Regions from separate parts of the Streptomyces sp. NPDC047061 genome, predicted to be linked through region 2. Evidence: riboswitches for the same ligand, from Rfam matches in the RefSeq annotation. Region 2 holds a riboswitch; each other region holds the start of a gene.
The links. A riboswitch is a leader RNA that binds a small molecule or an ion and turns the genes downstream of it on or off. The one in region 2 is predicted to bind cobalamin.

Region 1 (7,237 bases), on a different contig from region 2:
AGGCGATCCGGGAGGAGGGCGGGGCGAGGAAGGGCCAGCCGACGGCGACCACGCCGACGGCGCTGACGAGGAGCAGGGCGGCGAGGGAGCGGGGGCCCAGCCGCACGGGGTTCTCGGCGCGGGACCTCGCCCGGGGACGCGACCGGATACGGGGAGGGGGTGCGCCGGTCATGTCAGCGCCTCCCGGACCTGGGCCACGGTGAGCCACCGCTGCGGCGCGAGGATCTTCGTCACCTGCGGGGCGAAGGACGGCGAGGAGACGACGATGTCGCCGGTCGGCCCGTCCGCGATGACCTCGCCCTCCGCGAGCAGCACCACCCGGTGCGCGAGCTCCGCGGCCAGCTCCACGTCGTGCGTGGCCAGCACGATCGCGTGCCCGTCGGCGGCGAGCCCGCGCAACACGCCCACCAGCCGGGCCTTCGCCGCGTAGTCCAGGCCCCGGGTCGGCTCGTCGAGCAGGAGCAGCGGCGGGCGGGCGGTGAGGACGACGGCGAGCGCGAGGGCGAGCCGCTGCCCCTCGGAGAGATCACGGGGGTGCGTGTCGTCCGCGACCCCGGGCAGCAGGTCGGACACGAGCCCGCGGCAGGTCCCGGAATCCGCCCCCGCGTCCCGGTCGGCGGCCGCGCACTCGGCCCCGACCGTGTCGGCGTACAGCAGGTCACGCGGTTCCTGCGGGACCAGTCCGACCAGGCGCACGAGGTCACGCGGGCGCGTGCGGTGCGGGACCGCGCCGCGGACCCGCACCGCGCCGGAGCCCGGCTCGACGAGCCCGACCAGTGCGCCCAGCAGCGTGGACTTCCCGGCGCCGTTGCGCCCCATGAGGGCCACGGTCTCCCCGGGGGCGACGGTGAGGTCGACGCCGCACAGCGCGTCGACCCGGCCCCGGCGGACGGCGAGGGAACGGACCTCGGCGAGCGGAGCCGCCGCGCCGACCGCGGAACCGCTCACACGACCACCCCCGCGACCGGAAACGGGCCGCTGCTCCGGGACCCGCCCGGCGAGCCGCTCCCGCAACCCGGCCGCCGCCGCCCGCCGCCGGGCGTCCCGTACGGTCATCGGCAGCGGCGACCACCCGGCCAGCCGCCCCAGCTCCACCACCGGCGGACACACCGGCGACACGGCCATCACCTCGGCGGGCGTCCCGCACACCGGCGCGGCCCCGTCCCCCGGCAGCAGCACGACCCGGTCGGCGTACTGCACGACCCGCTCCAGCCGGTGCTCGGCCAGCAGCACCGTCGTCCCCAGGTCGTGCACCAGCCGCTGGAGCACGGCCAGCACCTCCTCGGCGGCGGCCGGGTCGAGCGCGGAGGTCGGCTCGTCCAGCACCAGGACCGCGGGATGCGGGGTGAGCACCGACCCGATCGCGACCCGCTGCCGCTGCCCGCCCGAGAGCGTGGCGATCGTCCGGTCCCGCAGCTCGGCGAGCCCCAGCAGATCGAGGGTCTCCTCCACCCGCCGCCGCATCACCGCCGGGGCGATCCCCAACGACTCCATCCCGTAGGCGAGTTCGTCCTCCACGGTGTCGGTCACGAAGTGGGCGAGCGGATCCTGGCCCACCGTGCCGACGACGTCCGCGAGTTCGCGCGGCCGGTGGGTGCGGGTGTCCCGGCCGGCGACCGTCACCCGCCCGCCCAGGGTGCCGCCGGTGAAGTGCGGCACGAGCCCGCTCACGGAGTTCAGAACCGTCGACTTCCCGGTGCCGGACGGGCCGGCCAGGAGGACGAGTTCACCCTCCGGCACCTCGAAGTCGACATCCTGCACAGCGGGTCGGTCCGCGCCGTCGTAGGTGACGGAGACGTCCTCGAAACGGATCACGACGGCTCCTCCCTGGGGTCCTTGGGATCCCCGGGAACGATGAGAGCGGGCAGCAGGCCGAGCAGCACGGCGGCCGCGGGCCAGAGCGGAAGCGTGGGGGCGACCAGCGGTACGACCCCGGGATGCAGGGCGTCCGGATCACGGACGGACGCCAGGGTGAGCAGGGCGGCGACCGCGGCGCCGGCCCCGGACACCAGCCAGGCCCGCGCGTCCCACGGGTCCGGCCGGTACCGGGTGCGCGGCGAACGCCGGCCGCCGAGCCGCAGCCCCGCCAGCGCGGCGGCCACCCCGGCCGGCAGCAAGGTCATTCCGTAGCCGCTGCCTTCAGCGGTGAGCAGCCCGTACGTTCCCGCGCAGATGCCGAGCAGGCCGCCGAGGGTGAGCACGGCCGTCGTACGGCGGACCCGGTCCGGGACGTCGGCGCTGCGGCCGTACCCGCGCGCGTCCATCGCGGCGGCGAGGGCGACCGAACGCTCCAACGCGCCCTCCAGGACCGGGAGTCCGACCTGGAGCAGGCCGCGGATGCCGGAGTCGGGGCGGCCGCGCAGCCGCCGGGCGGCCCGCAGCCGCTGCACGTCGGCCACCAGGTGCGGTGCGAAGGTGAGCGCGACGACCACGGCCACGCCCAGCTCGTACAGGGCACCGGGCAGGGACTTGAGCAGCCGGGCCGGGTTGGCGAGCGCGTTCGCGGCGCCGACGCAGACCAGGAGGGTGGCGATCCTGAGGCCGTCGTACAGGGCGAAGACGAGCGCCTCCGCGGTGACCCGGCCGCCGAGCCGGATGCCCTGGGCCCAGTGCGGGAGCGGCACTTCGGGGAGGGTGACGAGGGTGTGCGCGCCGGGGACGGGGGAGCCGAGGACGACGGTGAAGGCGAGGCGGACGAGGAGGACGGCGAGGGCGAGCCTGGCGAAGGCGGCGTAGGAGCGGGACCAGGGGGCGACCCGGCTCCGGCAGACGGCCACGACGTAGGCGGTGACCGCAACGAGAAGGGCGAGGAGGAGGGGGTTGCTGGTACGGGACGCGGCGACCCCGAGAGAGAGCGACCAGAGCCACCAGGCGCCGGGGTGCAGGGACACTCGCCCGCGCTTGCGCCCCGTGCGGGGCGCGGGGAACTGCGCGGCCGGCCCCCACCGACCCGCGATGTCACCCATTCCTGCGCCGCCGCGCCTGCCAGAAGGCCCCCGCGGCGAGAAGCGCGACGACTCCCGCACCCGCCAGCAGCCCCACCGACGGCCCGCTGTCCGACGTACCCCCCGCGGCCACCTTCTCCCCGCACCCCCGCTCCGGATATCCCCCGATCGCGCACAGCAACGCGTTCGTGTCGTACCGCAGCGGCTTCGCCACCGTCGCCAGCGCCTCCGCCGTCGTCGCGTCCTCGGACACCACCGCACAGGCCGTCCGCCGCGCAGGCGGCCGCTCTCCCGGGGACGCGTCCGCCGCCGTGCCGAAGTCGACGACCAGCCCCACCCGCTTCCGGCCCGCCACGGCGGGCGTGCCGGCACAGATCGTCCCGAAGTCCGCCGTGCCGCGCGGCCGCGACGCGTCCGCCGAGTCCTCGCTCACCGCGAAGCGGAAACCCTCGACCGAACCGTCGGCGGGCCGCGCGGTGGAGGGGCCCTGCGTGGCGTACGTCCAGCGCGCGCCGTCCCGCTCCCAGAAGGACCAGTAGCGGTAACCGGTGGCCGCCGCCGGCCCGGCGGCCGCCGCGCACAGCGTCAGCGCGGCCAGGAGCAGCAGCGCGGCCCGGCGGACCGCGGTCACAGCTGCTGCTGCTTCCGGCGGCCGCTGAGCAGGAAGCCGATGCCGATACCTCCGACGAGACCGGTGCCGACGATCCACCACACGCTGTTGCCCGACTTCTTCTCCTCGGTGTGCTTCGCGGCGGCCGTGGCCGCCTGCGGCGCCGGACCCGTCGCGTTCAGCGCCGTCACGAGGTTCGTCCCGCCGAAGTCGCGCGGGTCCGCGCCCATCGCGTGCGCGGCGAGGATCAGCTCGGCGTAGGCCGCGGGCCCGCTCTGCTCCGCCCACGGCACGGCGTGCGCCTCCAGCCACGCGTACGGCTTCTTCGCCGGCTTCGTCCAGCCCTGCGCGGCCATGGCGACGACCGCGTCGGCGGTGTTGCCGTAGTCCGGCTGGGGCTCGGCGCCGGGCAGCGCGGAGACGAGGTGGCCCTTGGCGGAGGTGGCGTCCGCCAGGTACGCGGCACCGTTGCGGGCCACCGCCTCCCGGGTGAGGGCCTTGGCGGAGTCCGCGCAGGCATGGCTGCCCTCCGCCGACGCCTTCCCGGCCGTCGTCACGAACCCCTTGCCGAGGGCGCCGAGCACCCCGGCCGCGGTCGCGTCCGCGTTGGCGGCGAGCTTCCCCTGCTTGTCCGGCTGGTAGGCGAGGGCGCCGCCACCGTCCTCGTCGCAGGGGAGGGACCACTTGGCGAGGAGGGCGTACGGCGACCTGTCCGCGCTCGCGCCGGCCGCCGCGAGCGCGCCGACGACCACGCCGGTGGAGTTGGTGTCGCTGGCCGAGCCGGGGGCGTAGCCCCAGCCGCCGTCCGTGTTCTGCTGCGACTTCAGCCAGTTCACGGCCCTGTCCGCGGCGGCGTCGTGGCCGCCGGCCGCCTTCAGCGCCTGTACGGCGGCCGCCGTGCTGTTCGTGTCCACGGTCACCTTGGCGTCACAGGCCGCCGTCGGCTGGGCGCGGAACGCGGCGAACGAGCCGTTCGCGCACTGCTGTCCGGCCAGCCAGTCCACCGCCTTCGCGGCCGGGGTGACCCCCACCGCGCGCTGGGCCAGCAGGGCGAGGGACTGGCGCCAGACGCCGTCGTACTTCGGGTCCGAACCGCCGTACAGCCCCGACGGGAGGACCGCCGACGCGGAGGGCGAGGGGGACGCGGTGCCGGCGGCCATGTCGGCGGCCAGTGCGGTCGTCGCGGGCGTGGCGGTACCGATGACGGCGGTGGCGGCCAGCACCCCGGCGGTGCGGCGGAGGACGGTCATGGTCGGCGGGTGCCTCTCCCTGCGGGGAGCCGGGCAGCACGGGACACCCCGGCGGCTCGGCTCCGTAAACCTCGACGGTGCCGTGCGACGGCGGGCGCCGGCGCACATGAGCCGATCAACGTCCCGGGCGCGGCGGTCCGGCTTGCCACAGAGGGTGTGGCTCACGGTTGCGGGTCAGCGCCGGAATTGCACCGGCTTCCCCCCGTACGGGTGATGACGACCCGGCTACCTTACCGGCCGCCCGGCGGAAGCTGAGAGGGGGCTGTGCGGGGACCGTTTCGTTATGGTCAGGCCATGACGGGGAGACTGCTCGGCTCGGGGCGTTCGGCCGACGTGTACGAGATCGACGAGGCATGGGTGCTGCGCCGGGACCGGGACGGCTGGGGGGACGCCGCCGCCGAGGGCGCCGTGATGACGTACGTACGGGAGCACGGGTACCCGGCGCCCCGGGTGCGGCCGTCCGGGTCCCGTACCGAACTGGTGCTGGAGCGGCTGCCCGGGCCGACCAAAGCCGGGAGGAAGTCGAAGTGCTGGGAGAAGCGGGCGAGTTGATACGGGCGATCGCGTTCTAGGGTGGTTCGTACGAGCTTCCCCCGTAATTCTCGTGCACCGGATCGCACACCTCTGCGACCATCCCCGGATGGCGCACAGTCTCGAATCGCTGGTCATCCGGCACACCCACCGCCTTCCCTCCCCCGCGGGTTCCGACGGGGAAGGAGCCGTCGCCGCACGGCAGTTCGACGCGGCACTGACGTCCGTGGGCTTCAAACTCTCGGCGGAACTGCTGGAGCGGCTGTCGGGACGGTCCGAGGCCGCGGTCCTGCACACCGCCAGACGGACGCTGCGCACCGTGAGCGAGATGGTGGGCGACCACGTCCGGCACAACGCGTACTTCATCGACTTCCCGGCGAACGTGCCGGACACCGAAGAGTTCTGGATGCAGTGCGTGGCGAAGGCGCTCGGCGACGAGAAGTCGCGCGGGAAGGTGCTGGCGCAGCTGCGGAGCGGGGTCCTGGACCTGCTCGGTCTCCCCTCGTACGGCCGGTACCAGCACACCTACGAGGACATGCTGGCGGCGCAGGACGAACTGATCGCCTCGGCGGGTGACCGGGTCACCGTCCTGCATCTCGGCCGGGACCTGGACGACGAACTCACCGACCTGTACCTGTCCCTGGCCGGCTGCGCGACCCCGCTGGGCGAGGACGACCTGCGCGACCTCAAGGCCCTCGCGGAGCGGTGCGCGCTCGGCCCCCAGCCGGAGGCGATCCCGGTCCGGGAGAACCGGGCGGTCGTCAACGAGGCCCGGCTCGGTGTCGGGGCGGACCTCCTCCTCGACACCGTCACCGACGTGCTGCGGCTGGCCTGCGCGCTGTCGGGCGGCGACGTGACGCTGCAGGAGCCGACCCGGTTCCGGGCGCTGTCGCGGCCGCTGCGCCGGGGGCTGCTGGCGGGTCTCGACGCCGTGGTCGCGGCGAACCCCGCGAAGCTCGCCGACGTGCACGCGCACCGGGAACCCTTCAAGCGGCTCGGCGAGCGACTCCATCCGCACGAGTACCCGCGCTGGCCGCACGCCGCCGACGTGTTCGCGGTCGCGCGGGGCGACAAGGAGGCACGGTCCTTCGACAGCCGGATCGAGAGGCTGCTCGACGCGTTCGACGTCATCGGTGCGGTGGAGCTGCTGAAGTCCGCTCCCGGCAAGCTGTTCCGCGCCCTGGACCTCCTGCTGCGCATCGCCGCCGACCAGGAGGAACGGGACGCGGTGGTGGCCGCCGCGGTGCAGGTCGCTCCCGACGTCTCCGGCCGGGTCGCGCTCTCGGTGCGCGAGCACTTCCACAACCGGGCAGCCGAGAGCGGCGAACCCCGGATCTTCGTCAACCGCCGGGGCCGCGCCTGGGTGACCTCCGACCAGCGGCCGCCGGTACCGGCCGCCGACCGCGATCGCCTGATCGCCGCCCTCGACACCGAGATACGCCGTCGGCTCCCGGTGCCGGGCCGGCTGCTGCTCGACCCCGACATCCTCGACGTGGCGCTTCCGCTCAGCGGCCGGGCGACCGAGGCCGGGCTCGGCGTACTGCCCCGAGGGTCCCTCTCCGAGGTCGACGGTGAACAACTGCGCTTCTTCGTGTACTGGAAGGAGACCAGGAGCCGGACCGACTACGACCTGTCGGCGCTGCTTCTCCACGCCGACTACAGCACCGACTCCTGGCTCTCCTACACGAACCTCAAGGCCGTCGGGGGCGTGCATTCGGGCGACATCACCGAAGCACCCGACGGCGCCTCGGAGTTCATCAGCCTGTCCCTGGACCGAGTACGCAGCACATTCGTCGTTCCGCAGGTCAACATCTACGCCGGCGAAGGATTCGAGGAGGTCGAGGAGTCGTTCTTCGGCTTCATGCTGCGCGACGGCGAGCAGAAGGGCCGGCCGTTCGAGC
Region 2 (7,237 bases):
TGGAGCACGGGGTCGGCGTGCAGCTTGGCGAACGGGATGCGCAGCGGGGTGGCCGTGGCCGCCGCCCGCCCCTTGACCGCCCAGCCGGAGTCCCAGTCGCCGGAGACGCCGAGGTAGGCGGAGCCGGGCGCGCTGCCGGTGCCCGCGCCGCCGTAGGCGAAGTCGACCTGCGGGGCGACCTGGACGAAGCCGGAGACCGAGGCCGCGGCGGACGCCGGGGCGCCCTCGGCGGTCGGTATCTCGGTGCTGACGTCCAGCCGGAGGCTGCCGAGCGGTACGTGGGCGCCCTCGGGACCGACGTGCACGTCACCGGCCTTGGACCAGGAGACCTTGACGTCGGGCAGCAGCTTGTCGACGTCGAAGGCGGCCGGGTCGACGGGCGCGGTGCCCTTGGCGGTGTCGTCGCCGAGGAGGGCGTCGAGGGTGGCGGGCTCGGTCTGCACCTCGGTGCCGGCGTCGGTCTCGCCGAGCACCTTGGTCACCTTGGCGAGCAGTCCGTCCGGGGCGCCGGGCGCGGGGGTGCTGGCGATGACGTCACCGACGGCGGCCTGGCGGGCGGCGGCGGAGGCCGATGGCGAGGGGGTGGCGGAGACCGTCGGGGCGGCCGGACTTCCCTTGCCCGGGGAATTCCCCTTCGCAGCAGCGGATATGACGGCCCGTCGGGTCTTGCTGTCGTACGAGCTGACGGTGAGCGTGGTGCGGTGGGCCGGGCGGCCGGCACCCGCCGAGCCGGCGGCCGTGGTCGCGGTGGCGGCGGGTGCGGCGGCGACGGCGAGCGCCTGGCCGTCCGTGCGGGCGGCGGCGGAGGCACCGTCGGAGACCCGGGCGGTCTCCCGGGCGTGGTCGCCGGCGGAGGTCTGGTGCTGCGGCGAGGAGCAGCCGGCGGCGAGGAGGAGGGCGGTCACGGCGAAGGCGGGCATGAGGGCATGCCCTGGCCTCGTGCGTCTGCGCAAGGTCGGTCCTGAGGGTGGGGGGTCGCGAAGGAACATCGACTTTGTTACCGATGGGTAGAACTGGTCGGTAACTCGATGTGGCCCCGAGCATGCCACGCCTGCGGCACAGGAACTCCACCATCAGGTCACATCCCGACGTGACCTGAACCACGGCGACTTCAGGCCGCCGTGGCCGTTTCCGCGAGGGGGCGGCGCGCGGGTCAGCCCTGCTGCCGCGCGGCCGCCCGGCGCTGCCGCTTGCCGAGGGGCGCCTGGGAGAGGTCCTCCGCGCTGGACCGGAGGTTCTTGTAGCCGTAGCCGCGCTCGGCCAGCCACGCCCTGGCTGCCTCCTCGGCACGCTCGGTGGCCTCCAGGATGTCCTCCTCGTCCTCCCCGCTGTCCTGGAAGCGGAAGGTGAAGGCGGGACGGGCGGCGATGTCGTAACTGAGGTGGCCCTCGGGGGTGAAGGCCGCGCGCAGCACGTCGTGTTCGGCGGCCCGGGAGAGCAGTTCGGCGCGTTGCCCGGCGCTGAGGCCGTCGAAGACGCCGCGGACGGTCACGCGGAAGGTGCGGGTGGTCATGGCGCGACCCTAGGCAGGACGGGGCGCACCGCTCCACCACATTTCCGGCGCCCCGCCGGGGCTACCCGCCGACCTGGCCGAGCCGCAGGTTCCAGCGACCGGGCCCGCCCGTGATCTCCGTCGCCGACAGCGGCGGGGTGTCCACGCGCCAGAACGCGGTATCGGGGGCCCCCAGTACGTGCAGCACCATGGCCCGCACCACCTCCGGCTCCACCACGGCGATCGTCCTGCCGATGGTCAGGCCCGTCCGGTCCAGCCAGCCGGTGACCCGCGCGCACAACTCCCTTACCGACTCGCCCCCGTGGGGCGCGGCGCCCGGGTCGGTCAGCCACTGGAGCAGCGCGTCGGGTTCGGCGGCGCCGATCTCGTCCAGCGCCCGGCCCCGCCAACGGCCCGCGTCCAGGCCCGACAGCTCGGGCTCCGCCGAGGCGTCCAGGCCCAGCGCGGCCGCCGTCTCCCGGCAGCGCACGCCGGGGGAGTGGACGACCTCGCCCGCGGCCGGCAGGGACAGCGTGACCTTCCCGGGGTTCTCGATCGAGTCACCGTCGTAGAAGCGGGCCCGCCGCAGCGAGGGGGTGAAGGCCGGGGCTATCAGGATGACTCGGCAGGTCACGGGGCGGTTCCTCCATGGTCGTCCATCGGTGTCGGGCGGTGTCGGGCGGAGTCTGGTGATGTCGGGCGGTGTCCGGTCGTGGCGGTGACGGGTGACGGCGGTGGTGACGGCGGGTGCCGGACGCGCACGACAGTACGCCGTCCGGCACCCGCACCAGGACCCGGCTAGAGCTCCGCGCGCACCGAACGTGCCGCCGCGACGAGGTTCTCCAGGGAGGCCCGGACCTCAGGCCAGCCGCGGGTCTTCAGCCCGCAGTCGGGGTTGACCCAGAGCTGTTCGGCGGGGATGGCCCGCAGGCCGGTCCGCACCAGGTCGGCGGCCTCCGCCGGGCTCGGCACCCGGGGCGAGTGGATGTCGTAGACCCCGGGTCCCGCCTCGCGCGGATAACCGTGCGCGGCGAGTTCGCGGGCGACCTGCATGTGCGAGCGGGCCGCCTCCAGGCTGATGACGTCCGCGTCGAGGTCGTCGATGGCCCGGACGATGTCACCGAACTCGGCGTAGCACATGTGCGTGTGGATCTGGGTCTCCGGACGGACTCCGCCGGTCGTCAGGCGGAACGCCTCGGTCGCCCACGCCAGGTACCCGTCCCGGTCGGCGGCCCGCAGCGGCAGGGTCTCGCGCAGCGCGGGCTCGTCGACCTGGATGACCGAAGTGCCCGCCCTCTCCAGGTCGCCGACCTCGTCGCGCAGGGCGAGTGGGCGAGCCCCTTGGCGAGGGTGACGATCTCGGCGGTCTTCTGCTTCGCGAAGGCCAGCCAGCGCAGGACCTGCGGTGCGATGTCCCGCTCGGCGGCCGTGTCCAGCGGCACGTGGAGGAGGGAGCAGGAGGCGGCGACGTCGACCCGGCCGGCGAGGCCCAGCAGGGTGCCGAGGGTGGTGAGGGACGCCGGCAGGTCGTTGACCCAGACGTTGCGGCCGTCGACGACACCGGCGACCAGCCGCTTGCCGGGCAGCCCCCCGACGGCGGCCAGGGCGTCCAGGTTGGCGGCCGCGGCCCCGGTGAAGTCCAGGGCGAGCCCCTCGACCGGGGCCTTGGCCAGCACCGGCAGGGCCTCGCCGAGCCGGTCGAAGTAGGAGGCGACCAGGAGCTTCGGCCGGTCGGTGCGGGCGCCCAGGTCGCGGTAGGCGCGGGCGACGGCGGCCAGCTCGCCCGGGGTGCGGTCCTGGACCAGGGCGGGCTCGTCGAGCTGCACCCACTCGGCGCCGGCTGCCCGCAGGTCGGCGAGGACCTCGGCGTACACCGGGAGCAGCCGGTCGAGGAGGGTGAGCGGGTCGAAGCCGGCGGGCACACCGGGCGCCGGCTTGGCGAGCAGCAGATAGGTGACCGGGCCGACCAGCACCGGCCGGGCCGCGAGCCCGAGGGCCAGCGCCTCCCGCAATTCGTCCACCTGCTTGGCGGAGTTCGCGGTGAAGACGGTGTCGGGACCCAACTCCGGCACCAGGTAGTGGTAGTTGGTGTCGAACCACTTCGTCATCTCCAGCGGCGCGCTGTCCTGGGTGCCGCGGGCCATGGCGAAGTAGCCGTTCAGGGCATCGGCTTCGACGGCGGCGCGGTGCCGCTCGGGGACGGCGCCGACCATCACGGTGGTGTCGAGGACGTGGTCGTAGTACGAGAAGTCGCCGGTCGGCACCTCATGGAGGCCGGCCTCGGCGAGCTGCCGCCAGGTGGAGCGGCGCAGTTCGGCGGTGGTGGCGCGCAGGGCGCCGGCGGTGACCCGGCCCTGCCAGTAGCTCTCGATCGCCTTCTTCAGTTCCCGGGCCGGCCCCTGGCGGGGGTAGCCGTACACGGTGGCCCGGGCTGCCGCGGCTGCGGACTTGGCTGTCACGGAGATCTCCTTCGCGAGACGATTCCCTGAGATCCCGGTGACGGGACGAGAGCGCGAAGGGATGACGGACCGGACGGCGACGGTCGTATACGACCGCCCCTCCGATGTGCACGCCGACCCGCCCACGAGGTCACCGGGATGTCCGCGCACGAGTGGTTCGCACACGGGCAGTCGGCAGGTCTTCGGACTCGCGGGCGCGTCTCGGAACCGCATGAGACACCTACTGGCCGTCGCTTCCCGGATCCGGTGGATCCAGTGCGTATGACGGCGGTCGTTCCCACTCACCGCTGCGGGGCAGTCCCGGACTCACACCGGGTTCCCTCTTACGACACCCCGCCTGGCGGACAGGGCGAACCAGCTGCGCGGCCCACCTTACGACCCCGGCGCCTGCCGCGCCCCAAAGGGGCGCGGGGAACTGCGCGACCAGCCACGCACGAACCCGCACCCGCCGTCCCTGAACACCCCCACCCCCGTAGGCGCGTCCCCAGACCCGAACAACTCACCGACCCGACCGCAACGCCCGCGACAACCCCAACGCGGCCGTCCGCACCGCAGGTGCAAGCTGCGCCGGCCGAAACCGCCCGCACGGCACCGCCACCGACAGCGCCGCCACCGCCGTCGGCCCGTCGAAAACCGGCGCCGCGATACAGCTGACCCCCTCCGCCGCCTCTTCCTCCTCGTACGCCAGCCCCGCGACCTGCGCCTGCTCCACTGCCGTACGCAGCCGCGCGGGCTCCGTCACCGAGCGGGCCGTCAACCGCGGCAGCGGCGCCGCCAGCACCTCCTCGACCAGCTCGGCGCCCGAGAACGCCAGCAGGGCCTTGCCGACCCCGGTGCAGGTCAGCGGGAGCCGGCCGCCGATCCGGGACGGCAGCCGCAGCACGTCGTGGCCGTGGATGCGCTCGACGTAGACCACCTCGTGGCCCTCGCGCACCCCGAGGTGCACGGTCTCGTGGGTGGCCTCGAACAGGTCCTGGAGGAACGGCAGCGCGGCCTCCCGCAGATCCTGCCGGCGCGGCACCAGCGACCCCAGCTCGAAGAGGGCGCCGCCCAGCCGGTAGGTGTCCGCGTCCCGTTCCAGCAGGCCGAGCCGGACCAGCTCGGCGCAGAGCCGGAACACGGTGGTCTTGGGCAGCTTGGACCGCTCGGTCAGTTCCGTCAGACGGAACGCACCGCCGTTCGGTCGGTAGCAGTCCAGGACCGCCACGGCCTTGTCGAGCATGTTTCCCTGATTGCTGTTCCGTACCACGGAACATATTTTGCCTCGTTTCCCGGCGCCCGCCTATACCTGTCGGCATGAGCCCTGACCTCGTCACCAAGGTGGCCGACGTCCTCGACGAAGCCACCCGCACCGGCATCCCCTGCGCCCCTGTGCGCGCCCTCCTCCCCGAGGACGACATCGAGACCGCCTACGCGGTGCAGCGGCTGCACGTCGAGCGGGGCGTGGCCGCGGGCCGCCGGCTGGTGGGCCGCAAGATCGGGCTGACCTCGCCCGCCGTGCAGCGGCAGCTCGGGGTCGGACAGCCCGACTTCGGGGCCCTCTTCGCGGACATGGCGGTCGCCGAGGGCGAGCAGGTCGCGGCCGGCCGGCTCCTCCAGCCCAAGGTCGAGGCCGAGGTCGCCCTGGTCCTCGCCACCGACCTGCCGCACCGCGACCCGACCGTCGCCGACCTGCTGCGGGCCACCGCCTTCGCGCTGCCCGCGCTGGAGATCGTGGACAGCCGGATCGCCGACTGGGACATCACCATCGTCGACACCGTCGCCGACAACGCCTCCAGCGGCCTGTTCGTCCTCGGCGGCACACCGGTCCCGCTGGACCGGGTCGACCTGCGTGGGGTCCGGATGACCCTGGCCAAGAACGGCGAGACCGTCTCGCAGGGCACCGGCGCCGACTGCCTGGGCAGCCCGCTCACCGCCGCCCGCTGGCTCGCCGCCACCCTGGCCGGGCTCGGCGACCCGCTGCGGGCCGGCGACATCGTCCTGACCGGAGCGCTCGGCCCGATGGCGGTCGCCGCCGAGGGCGACGAGTTCACCGCCCGTATCGAGGGCCTCGGCACGGTCGGGGTCACCTTCGCCACCGAGGGAGCAGCATGACCACGAAGGTCGCCGTCATCGGGTCCGGGAACATCGGCACCGACCTGATGATCAAGATCCTGCGGCTCTCCGAGTCGCTGGAGATCGCCGCCATGGCCGGTATCGACCCGGACTCCGACGGCCTGGCCCGCGCCCGCCGCCTGAAGGTGGCCACCACCCACGAGGGCGTGGACGGGCTGGTCGGCCTGGACGAGTTCGAGGACGTCTCGATCGTCTTCGACGCCACCTCCGCCGGCGCCCACCGCCGCCACGACGAGGTGCTGCGGGCCCGCGGCCGTACGGTCGTCGACCTCACCCCCGCCGCGCTCGGCCCGTACGTGGTCCCGCCCGTCAACGGCGACGCCCACCTGGACGCCCCGAACGTCAACATGGTCACCTGCGGCGGCCAGGCCACCATCCCGGTCGTGGCCGCGGTGAACGCCGTGACACCCGTCCACTACGGCGAGATCGTCGCCTCGATCTCCTCCCGCTCCGCCGGGCCCGGCACCCGCGCCAACATCGACGAGTTCACCGAGACCACGGCGTCCGCCATCGAGAAGGTCGGCGGCGCGGCCCGCGGCAAGGCGATCATCGTGCTCAACCCCGCCGAACCGCCCCTGATCATGCGGGACACCGTGCACTGCCTGGTCGGCGACTGCGACGACGCGGCGGTCACGGCCTCGGTCGAGGAGATGGTCGCGCGCGTGCAGACGTACGTCCCCGGCTACCGCCTCAAGCAGAAGGTGCAGTTCGAGCGGGTGGCCGCCGACGACCCGCTGCGCACCCTGGCCCCCGGCGACGCCGTGAAGGTCTCCGTCTTCCTCGAAGTGGAGGGCGCCGCCCACTACCTGCCCGCCTACGCCGGCAACCTCGACATCATGACCTCGGCCGCGCTGCGCACCGCGGAGCGCATGGCTGCCCACCGCACCCAGGAGGTGGCGTCCCGATGACCGGTCCCCGTCTGTACGTCCAGGACGTCACCCTGCGGGACGGCATGCACGCCGTCCGCCACCGCTACACCGTCGACCAGGCCCGCACCATCGCCGCCGCCCTCGACGCCGCAGGGGTCCGCGCCATCGAGGTCGCCCACGGCGACGGCCTGTCCGGCTCCAGCGTCACCTACGGCGTCGGCGCGCACACCGACTGGGAGTGGATCGAGGCGGTCGTGGGCGCCGTGCACCAGGCGATCCCGACCACTCTCCTCCTCCCCGGC
Region 3 (7,237 bases), on a different contig from region 2:
TGCGGGGCGTGAGTCGTGCGTGAGGGCCAGAAATCCGGCCACCAGGCATACGACGGCGACACCGACGACCGCCCAGGGACGCAACGACCTCCAGCCGAGGCCGGACAACACCATCCCGAGCTCCCGGGGGTTCGTACCGTTCGTGATCGCCTCATGTTAGGCAGCCCTTTGTTCTCGAACGGCCGTCCAGGGAAACCCATGACCAAGAGTTCCCTGCCGGTTCACCGGACCTCCGGGGAAGCCGCTCAGTCGGTACCGGGCTGGACCATCCGGAAGAAGGCGCGGGCACCGGCGCGCCGCACGGACTGCCGCAGCCGCGCGGGAAGCGGACGGGCGGGAGCCGGGGCGGGGGCGCCGGTCGCCAGGCGTGGGAAGAGCGCCTCGGCGTTGCCGCGGTCGACGGCCGCGAGGGTGCCGGGGTCGACCCCGCCGTCCAGCCCGTTGGCGAAGTACTGGCCCGCCGCGGCCGGCGCGAACGGCCAGTCGCTGCCGAACAGGACGTGCCCGGGCCGGGCGAAGGCGAGCAGCGTGGGCAGGGCGGCCGGGCTGGAGGACAGCGCCGTGTCGAAGTAGAAGCCGCGGAGGTCGTCCAGGATGTCCAGGGGGCTGCGCCCGGTGTCGGCCGCGAGGGCGACGGCCATGCGGTGGGAGGCGTACGGCACGAAACCGCCCGCGTGGCTGAGGACGAACCGGATGTGCGGGTACCGGCGCACGACACCGTTGCGGACCAGGAGGTAGGCGGCACGGGTGGTGTCGAGGAGGAAGTCGGCGGCGAACGGCGGGATCCCGTCCACCGCGGGTCCGGGCAGCTCGGCCGGGTGGACGAACGCGACGGCCCCGTGCTCGTCCAGGACCCGCCACAGGGCGTCCTGGCCGGCGGCCCCGAGGTAGTCGCCGCCGGTGTTGGCGAGCAGGGTGACGCCGTCGGCGCCGAGCTCGGCGAGCGTGCGCTCGGCCTCCTCGGCGGCAGCGGCGGCGTCCGGCAGGGGCAGGGTGGCGAACCAGCCGAAGCGGCCCGGGTGCGCGGCGGCGAGCGCGGCGGAGAAGTCGTTCAGCCGCCGGGCCAGGGCGGCGGCCTCGCCGGGGTCGGCGAGGAAGCCGGTGCCCGGGGTGGAGACCGACAGGATCGCCGTCTCGGTGCCGAGCAGATCCATCAGCTCCAGCGCCGCCTCGGGACTCCACGCGGGCAGCGCCCGGCCGCCCGCCTCGATGATCCCGCGCCCGGCCAGGGCGTCCCGGTAGAAGGGCGGGACCAGGTGCTGGTGGACGTCGATCCGGCGCGAGGCACTGGTCATGGGGCTGCTCTTCCCGTCGTGACGGCACGGGGCCGCCTACTGACGGCCTACTTACCGTAGCGCTGATTACAATTGGAGTAAACGCTACAGCAATGAGCTCACGAGGGCGTGGTGGCTGTGGGCCCCTGGGAGGGTGAGGGGTGGATTCCTCGCTCGCGCAAGCGCCCCGAAGGGGCGCGGGGCTGCATGGCATGTGCGGCTCACTCAAGCGCCCCAAAGGGGCGCGGGGAACTGCGCGACCAGCCCCCACGGCGCCGCAGGCGAACGACGGCGCATCGCGGCGATACCGGCGGAGCCCCTAGCTCAACGGCCTGCCCGCGTCGTCCGTCGCCGCGAGGATGCGGCGGCCGATCTCGTGCAACTGCCGGACCTGGGACCGGGTCAGCGGGTCGAGGACCGTCCGCCGTACGGTCGCCACGTGCCCGGGCGCCGAGTCGACGACCTTCTCCCAGCCGGCGTCCGTCAGCGTCGCCACGGTGAAGCGGACGTTGTCCGGGTCCGGCTCCCGGCGCAGCCAGCCCCGGTCCTCGAGCCGCTTGGCGACGTGGGAGAGCCGGGACAGCGAGCCGTTCGCGAACATCGCCAGCTCGCTCATCCGCAGGGTGCGGCCGGGTGCCTCGGAGAGTCCCGACAGCACCTGGTACTCGAAGTGACTGATCCCCGCGTCCCGCTGCAACTGCGCGTCCAGCTCCGCCGGCAGCCGGACCAGCACCCCGGCAGGGACGAGCCAGCACTGCGTCTCGTCATCCGTCAGCCAGCGAGGCTCGGGAGTCTCCATGGGAAGAGGCTGGCTTGACGGCTCAACTGTCCATACCCATGGGTAGGTTATCGCTCAAGGGTCTGACCAGCCCGGCTTGCCTTGCGAAGGACCTTCACGTCCCGGCCGGTCACTGCCTGTTCAGCCACGTCGTGGACGGACGGGCAGTTATTGAGGGGCGAACGGCCGCGGTCCGGGCGGATCGCGGGGTCCGGCACCGCCGAAGGTGTTACCGATGGTTACGTCGTACCTGGCGGCGGCGGGTGCGAGGGTCGGCGTGCCGTGGGCGGATCGGGCAGGAGAAGATCGTCCGTGACCCACGTGTCCACCCGATCCCGGAAGGAACCGACGAGATCATGCGCCTCATCGTGGCCCGCGGCCCGGCGGAGGTGTCCGGATGACCGGCGCCGAGCAACACGTCCTGCTGCACGTCGACGGACGGGCCGCGCACATCACGCTCAACCGGCCGCAGGCCATCAACGCGCTGACGCACGCGATGGTGCGCCGCATCGACGAGGCGCTCACCGCCTGGGAGCACGACCCGGCCGTCGAGACCGTCGTCATCACCGGCGCGGGGGAGCGCGGCCTCTGCGCGGGCGGCGACATCCGCGCTGTCCACGACGACGCCCGCGACGGCGACGGGTCGGCCGCGGCCGCGTTCTGGCGGGACGAGTACCACCTCAACGCCCGCATCGCCCGGTACCCGAAGCCGTACGTCGCCCTGATGGACGGCATCGTGATGGGCGGCGGGGTCGGTGTCTCGGCCCACGGCAGCGTCCGGATCGCCACCGAGCGGTCCCGGATCGCCATGCCCGAGACCGGGATCGGCTTCGTGCCCGACGTCGGCGGCACCTACCTGCTCGGCCGCGCGCCCGGCGAACTCGGCACCCATCTCGCCCTGACCGGCGCCCAGATCGGCGCCGCCGACGCGATGCTGTGCGGACTCGCCGACCACTACATGCCCTCCGGCTCGCTCCGGGCGTTCGTCGCCGACCTCGCCACCCTGCCCGTGCCCGAGGCGCTCGCCCGGCAGGTCCGGCAGGCGCCGGACGGGGAGTTGGCCGGGCACCGGGCGTGGATCGACGCCTGCTACCCGGCCGACACGGTCGAGGAGATCGTCCAGCGGCTGTTCGCGCACGGCGACCCGGCGGCGAAGGAGGCCGCGGACACCCTGCTCACCCGGTCGCCCACCTCGCTGAAGGTCACGCTGCAGGCGCTGCGCCGGGCCCGGCAACTCGGCTCCCTGGAACGGGTCCTGGACCAGGAGTACCGCGTCTCCTGCGCGACCCTCGCGAGCCCCGACCTGGTGGAGGGCATCCGCGCCCAGGTCGTCGACAAGGACCGCGCCCCGCACTGGTCCCCGGCGACCCTCGCCGAGGTCACCGACGCCGACGTCGACCGCTTCTTCGCCCCGCTCGGCGACCGCGAACTGGGCCTCGCCCCACCCGCCTGAACCGTCCCACCAGCCGCCCACCAGGCGCGAGATGAAGATCACGCCTGGTGACGCGGTCTTGGCCGTGCCCCTGACACGCGGTACGGTCTGTCCGATATCGACGACGGCGAGACGGAAGCCGGTGGAAATCCGGCACGGTCGCGCCACTGTATGCAAGAGCTCCAGGGCTGTTTGTGAGTCAGACCCGTGGCCGTCGTCCTGTGCACCACCGAGATGGGACGCGAACTCCCAGAGGAGGTCCTGCCATGGCGCAGACCGTCGCTCCGCCGACAGCCAACACCCCCGCCGTTCCCGCCAAGCTGCCGCTGTCCGCGATAGCTCCCTGGGCGGTCTTCTTCGGCATCCTGATGCTGGTCCTGCTCTACTTCGTCGGCGCCGAACAGGGCGCCACCTCCGTGTTCAGCGGCACGGACGTCCACGAGTGGGTGCACGACGCCCGCCACCTGCTCGGCTTCCCCTGCCACTGACGCGAGGGACGCCGTACCACCCATGAACTCCGCAACGGTCCGTAACCTCCTGGTGCGGGGCATGCTCGCCGGCCTGGCCGCCGGTCTGCTCGCCCTCGTCGTCGCCTACCTGCTCGGTGAGCCGAACGTCGACAAGGCGATCGGCTTCGAGGACGCCCACTCGCACGAGCACGAGATGGCGGTCGTCTCCCGCTCCCTGCAGTCCACCGCCGGCCTGGCCACCGGTGTCCTGGTCTACGGGGTCGCCTTCGGCGGCATCGCCGCCCTGGCCTACTCCTTCGCCCTCGGCCGTGTCGGCCGCTTCTCGCCGCGGGCGACGGCACTGCTGCTGTCCGGCTGCGCACTTGCGGTCGTCTACGTGGTGCCGTTCCTGAAGTACCCGGCCAACCCGCCGTCGGTGGGCGACCCGGACACCATCGGCAAGCGGACCACGCTGTACTTCCTGATGATGGTGCTCAGCGTGCTCCTCGCGGTCGCCGCCACCATCCTCGGCAAGCGGCTCCGGCCGCGGCTGGGCAGCTGGTGGGCGACCGTCCTCGCGGTGGTCGCGTTCGGTGTCCTCGTCGGGCTGGCGTACCAGTTCCTGCCGGTCGTCAACGAGGTGCCGAACGACTTCCCGGCCACCCTGCTGTGGCGGTTCCGGCTCTCGGCGCTCGCCATCCAGGTGGTGCTGTGGGGCGGATTCGGCCTGCTGTTCGGCGAGTTGGCCGACCGTGTCCTCAACCCGAGGCCGGCGAAGGCGCCGGCCGCCGCCCGCACGGTGCCCGCTCCGCACTGACCCGCGGTGCGGCACACCGAACGACACGAGAGGGCCCCCGGAACCGTCCGGGGGCCCTCCCGCGTTTTCCGGATCGGAAACCGTCGACCGGTGTCCGTGGACCCGTGCGTGTGCTGCCGTGCGCGATCAATGCCCGCGGACCGCCGTATCCTGCGGGCCGTGACGGTGACTTATGTACTGGACGGCAGCGGGATCAGGACCCTGGAGGACTTCTGGCGGGTGATCGGCGAGGCGGTCAACGGGCCCGGCGGCTACTTCGGCCGCAACCTCGACGCGTTCGTCGACTGTCTCCGGGGCGGCTTCGGCACGCCCGAGGACGGCGACTTCGTCTTCGAGTGGCGCGACCACGAGACGTCCCGTGCGCACCTGGGCCATGCGGAGACCGCCCGCCAGCTGGAGCTCCGGCTCGCCCGCTGCCACCCGACCAACCGTGCCGACGTCGCGGCGAAGCTGGCCGAGGCCCGCGCCGGACGCGGGGCCACCGTCTTCGACTGGCTGGTCGAGATCTTCGAGGAGCGGGCCCCGGACACGGTACGTCTGCTGTGAACCCGCCGTGAACCCGCCGTGTCTTCGGCGCGCGGCCGGTGCCGCACTCGCGCCCGCGGCCGCTGACAAGGAAAGATGGGCGGCGAGCGATCGATCAACGACTGCGGAGGAAGTGGACTCATGCCGCATGAGCGAGCGGGCCGGCCGGCGGCTCCGGAGGACCTCGTCGACGTGGCCCGGCTGGTCACGGCCTACTACGCACTGCACCCCGACCCGTCCGACCCGGGCCAGCGGGTGGCGTTCGGCACCTCGGGCCACCGCGGATCGTCGCTGACGACCGCCTTCAACGAGGACCACATCGCCGCCACCAGCCAGGCCATCTGCGAGTACCGCGGCGGCCAGGGCACCGACGGCCCCCTCTTCCTCGGAGCCGACACCCACGCCCTGTCCGAGCCCGCCAAGGTCACCGCCCTGGAGGTCTTCGCGGCCAACGGCGTGACCGTCCTGATCGACAGCGCCGACGGCTACACCCCCACCCCCGCCGTCTCGCACGCCATCCTCACCCACAACCGGGGCCGTACGACCGGCCTCGCGGACGGCGTCGTGGTGACCCCCTCGCACAACCCGCCCGCCGACGGCGGCTTCAAGTACAACCCGCCCAGCGGCGGCCCCGCCGCCTCCGACGCCACCTCCTGGATCCAGGACCGCGCCAACCAGATCATCGCGGACGGGATGAAGGACGTACAGCGGATCCCGTACGAGCACGCGCTCGCCGCGCCTGCCACCGGCCGGTACGACTTCATGGGCACCTACGTCGACGACCTGCCCAGCGTCCTCGACCTCGACGCGGTCCGGGCCTCCGGACTGCGCATCGGCGCCGACCCGCTCGGCGGCGCCTCCGTCGCCTACTGGGGCCGGATCGCCGAACGGCACGGGCTCGACCTGACCGTGGTCAACCCGTACACCGACCCCACCTGGCGGTTCATGACGCTGGACTGGGACGGCAAGATCCGCATGGACTGCTCGTCGCCGTACGCGATGGCCTCGCTCATCGAGAAGCGGGAGGAGTTCAGGGTCGCCACCGGCAACGACGCCGACGCCGACCGGCACGGCATCGTCACCCGCGACGCCGGCCTGATGAACCCCAACCACTACCTTGCCGTCGCCATCTCCTACCTCTACCGCCACCGCGAGCAGTGGGCGGCGAGCGCCGGCATCGGCAAGACCCTCGTCTCGTCCTCGATGATCGACCGGGTCGCCGCCGACCTCGGCCGCCAACTGGTCGAGGTCCCCGTCGGGTTCAAGTGGTTCGTGGACGGACTGGTCAGCGGGGCGATCGGGTTCGGCGGCGAGGAGTCCGCCGGTGCCTCCTTCCTGCGCCGGGACGGCTCGGTGTGGACCACCGACAAGGACGGCATCCTGCTCGCCCTGCTCGCCTCCGAGATCACGGCCGTGACGGACAGGACCCCGTCCGAGCACTACGCCGACCTCACCGCCCGCTTCGGCGAGCCCGCCTACGCCCGCATCGACGCCCCGGCGACCCGCGAGGAGAAGGCCCTCCTGGCCAAGCTCTCCCCGGCCCAGGTCACCGCCGAGACCCTGGCGGGGGAGCCGGTCACCGCCGTCCTCACCGAGGCCCCGGGCAACGGCGCGGCGATCGGCGGCATCAAGGTGACGACGGAGAACGCCTGGTTCGCGGCCCGCCCGTCCGGCACCGAGGACGTCTACAAGATCTACGCCGAGTCCTTCCAGGGCCCCGACCACCTGGCCCGGGTCCAGGAGGAGGCCAAGGCGGTGGTGATGGCCGCGCTCGGCAGCTGACGCCCCGGGCGGCGCGGTCAGGTCGCGAGGGTGCGGCGGCGTGCCCTGGCCTCGGCCAGGTCCGCCGCCGCCCGGCGGGCGTCCGCCGCGAGGTGGGCCGATCCCCAGGCGTGCGCGGTGCGTTCGGCCAGCGCGTAGCCCTCGGCCGCCGCCCGGTCCTCACCGAGGAGCCGGTGCAGG

Region 1: linked by a shared signal. The riboswitch ahead of ABZ887_RS30535 (prenyltransferase/squalene oxidase repeat-containing protein) and the one ahead of ABZ887_RS35520 (hypothetical protein) in region 2 are both predicted to bind cobalamin.
Region 3: linked by a shared signal. The riboswitch ahead of ABZ887_RS13835 (CbtB-domain containing protein) and the one ahead of ABZ887_RS35520 (hypothetical protein) in region 2 are both predicted to bind cobalamin.

Annotation. Positions count from the first base shown of each region.
Region 1 covers NZ_JBEYVI010000025.1:50,948-58,184, reverse strand. Annotated here, with positions in the region: gene ABZ887_RS30555 (ECF transporter S component) at 1-172, opposite strand, end outside; gene ABZ887_RS30550 (ATP-binding cassette domain-containing protein) at 169-1,815, opposite strand; gene ABZ887_RS30545 (CbiQ family ECF transporter T component) at 1,812-2,966, opposite strand; gene ABZ887_RS30540 (SCO2322 family protein) at 2,959-3,576, opposite strand; gene ABZ887_RS30535 (prenyltransferase/squalene oxidase repeat-containing protein) at 3,573-4,805, opposite strand; cobalamin riboswitch at 4,914-5,045, opposite strand; partial or broken gene ABZ887_RS30530 (aminoglycoside phosphotransferase family protein) at 5,100-5,312, shown strand; gene ABZ887_RS30525 (TerD family protein) at 5,446-7,237, shown strand, end outside.
Region 2 covers NZ_JBEYVI010000032.1:80,178-87,414, reverse strand. Annotated here, with positions in the region: gene ABZ887_RS35535 (hypothetical protein) at 1-920, opposite strand, end outside; gene ABZ887_RS35530 (DUF6204 family protein) at 1,154-1,513, opposite strand; gene ABZ887_RS35525 (histidine phosphatase family protein) at 1,575-2,126, opposite strand; partial or broken gene ABZ887_RS35520 (hypothetical protein) at 2,291-3,951, opposite strand; cobalamin riboswitch at 4,107-4,325, opposite strand; gene ABZ887_RS35515 (IclR family transcriptional regulator) at 4,451-5,173, opposite strand; gene mhpD (2-keto-4-pentenoate hydratase) at 5,248-6,045, shown strand; gene ABZ887_RS35505 (acetaldehyde dehydrogenase (acetylating)) at 6,042-6,974, shown strand; gene dmpG (4-hydroxy-2-oxovalerate aldolase) at 6,971-7,237, shown strand, end outside.
Region 3 covers NZ_JBEYVI010000007.1:85,600-92,836, forward strand. Annotated here, with positions in the region: gene ABZ887_RS13810 (EfeM/EfeO family lipoprotein) at 1-114, opposite strand, end outside; gene ABZ887_RS13815 (amidohydrolase family protein) at 246-1,295, opposite strand; gene ABZ887_RS13820 (MarR family transcriptional regulator) at 1,594-2,073, opposite strand; partial or broken gene ABZ887_RS13825 (acyl-CoA dehydrogenase family protein) at 2,346-2,453, shown strand; gene ABZ887_RS13830 (enoyl-CoA hydratase/isomerase family protein) at 2,450-3,505, shown strand; cobalamin riboswitch at 3,573-3,714, shown strand; gene ABZ887_RS13835 (CbtB-domain containing protein) at 3,751-3,972, shown strand; gene ABZ887_RS13840 (CbtA family protein) at 3,995-4,750, shown strand; gene ABZ887_RS13845 (barstar family protein) at 4,910-5,296, shown strand; gene pgm (phosphoglucomutase (alpha-D-glucose-1,6-bisphosphate-dependent)) at 5,417-7,057, shown strand; gene ABZ887_RS13855 (BTAD domain-containing putative transcriptional regulator) at 7,075-7,237, opposite strand, start outside.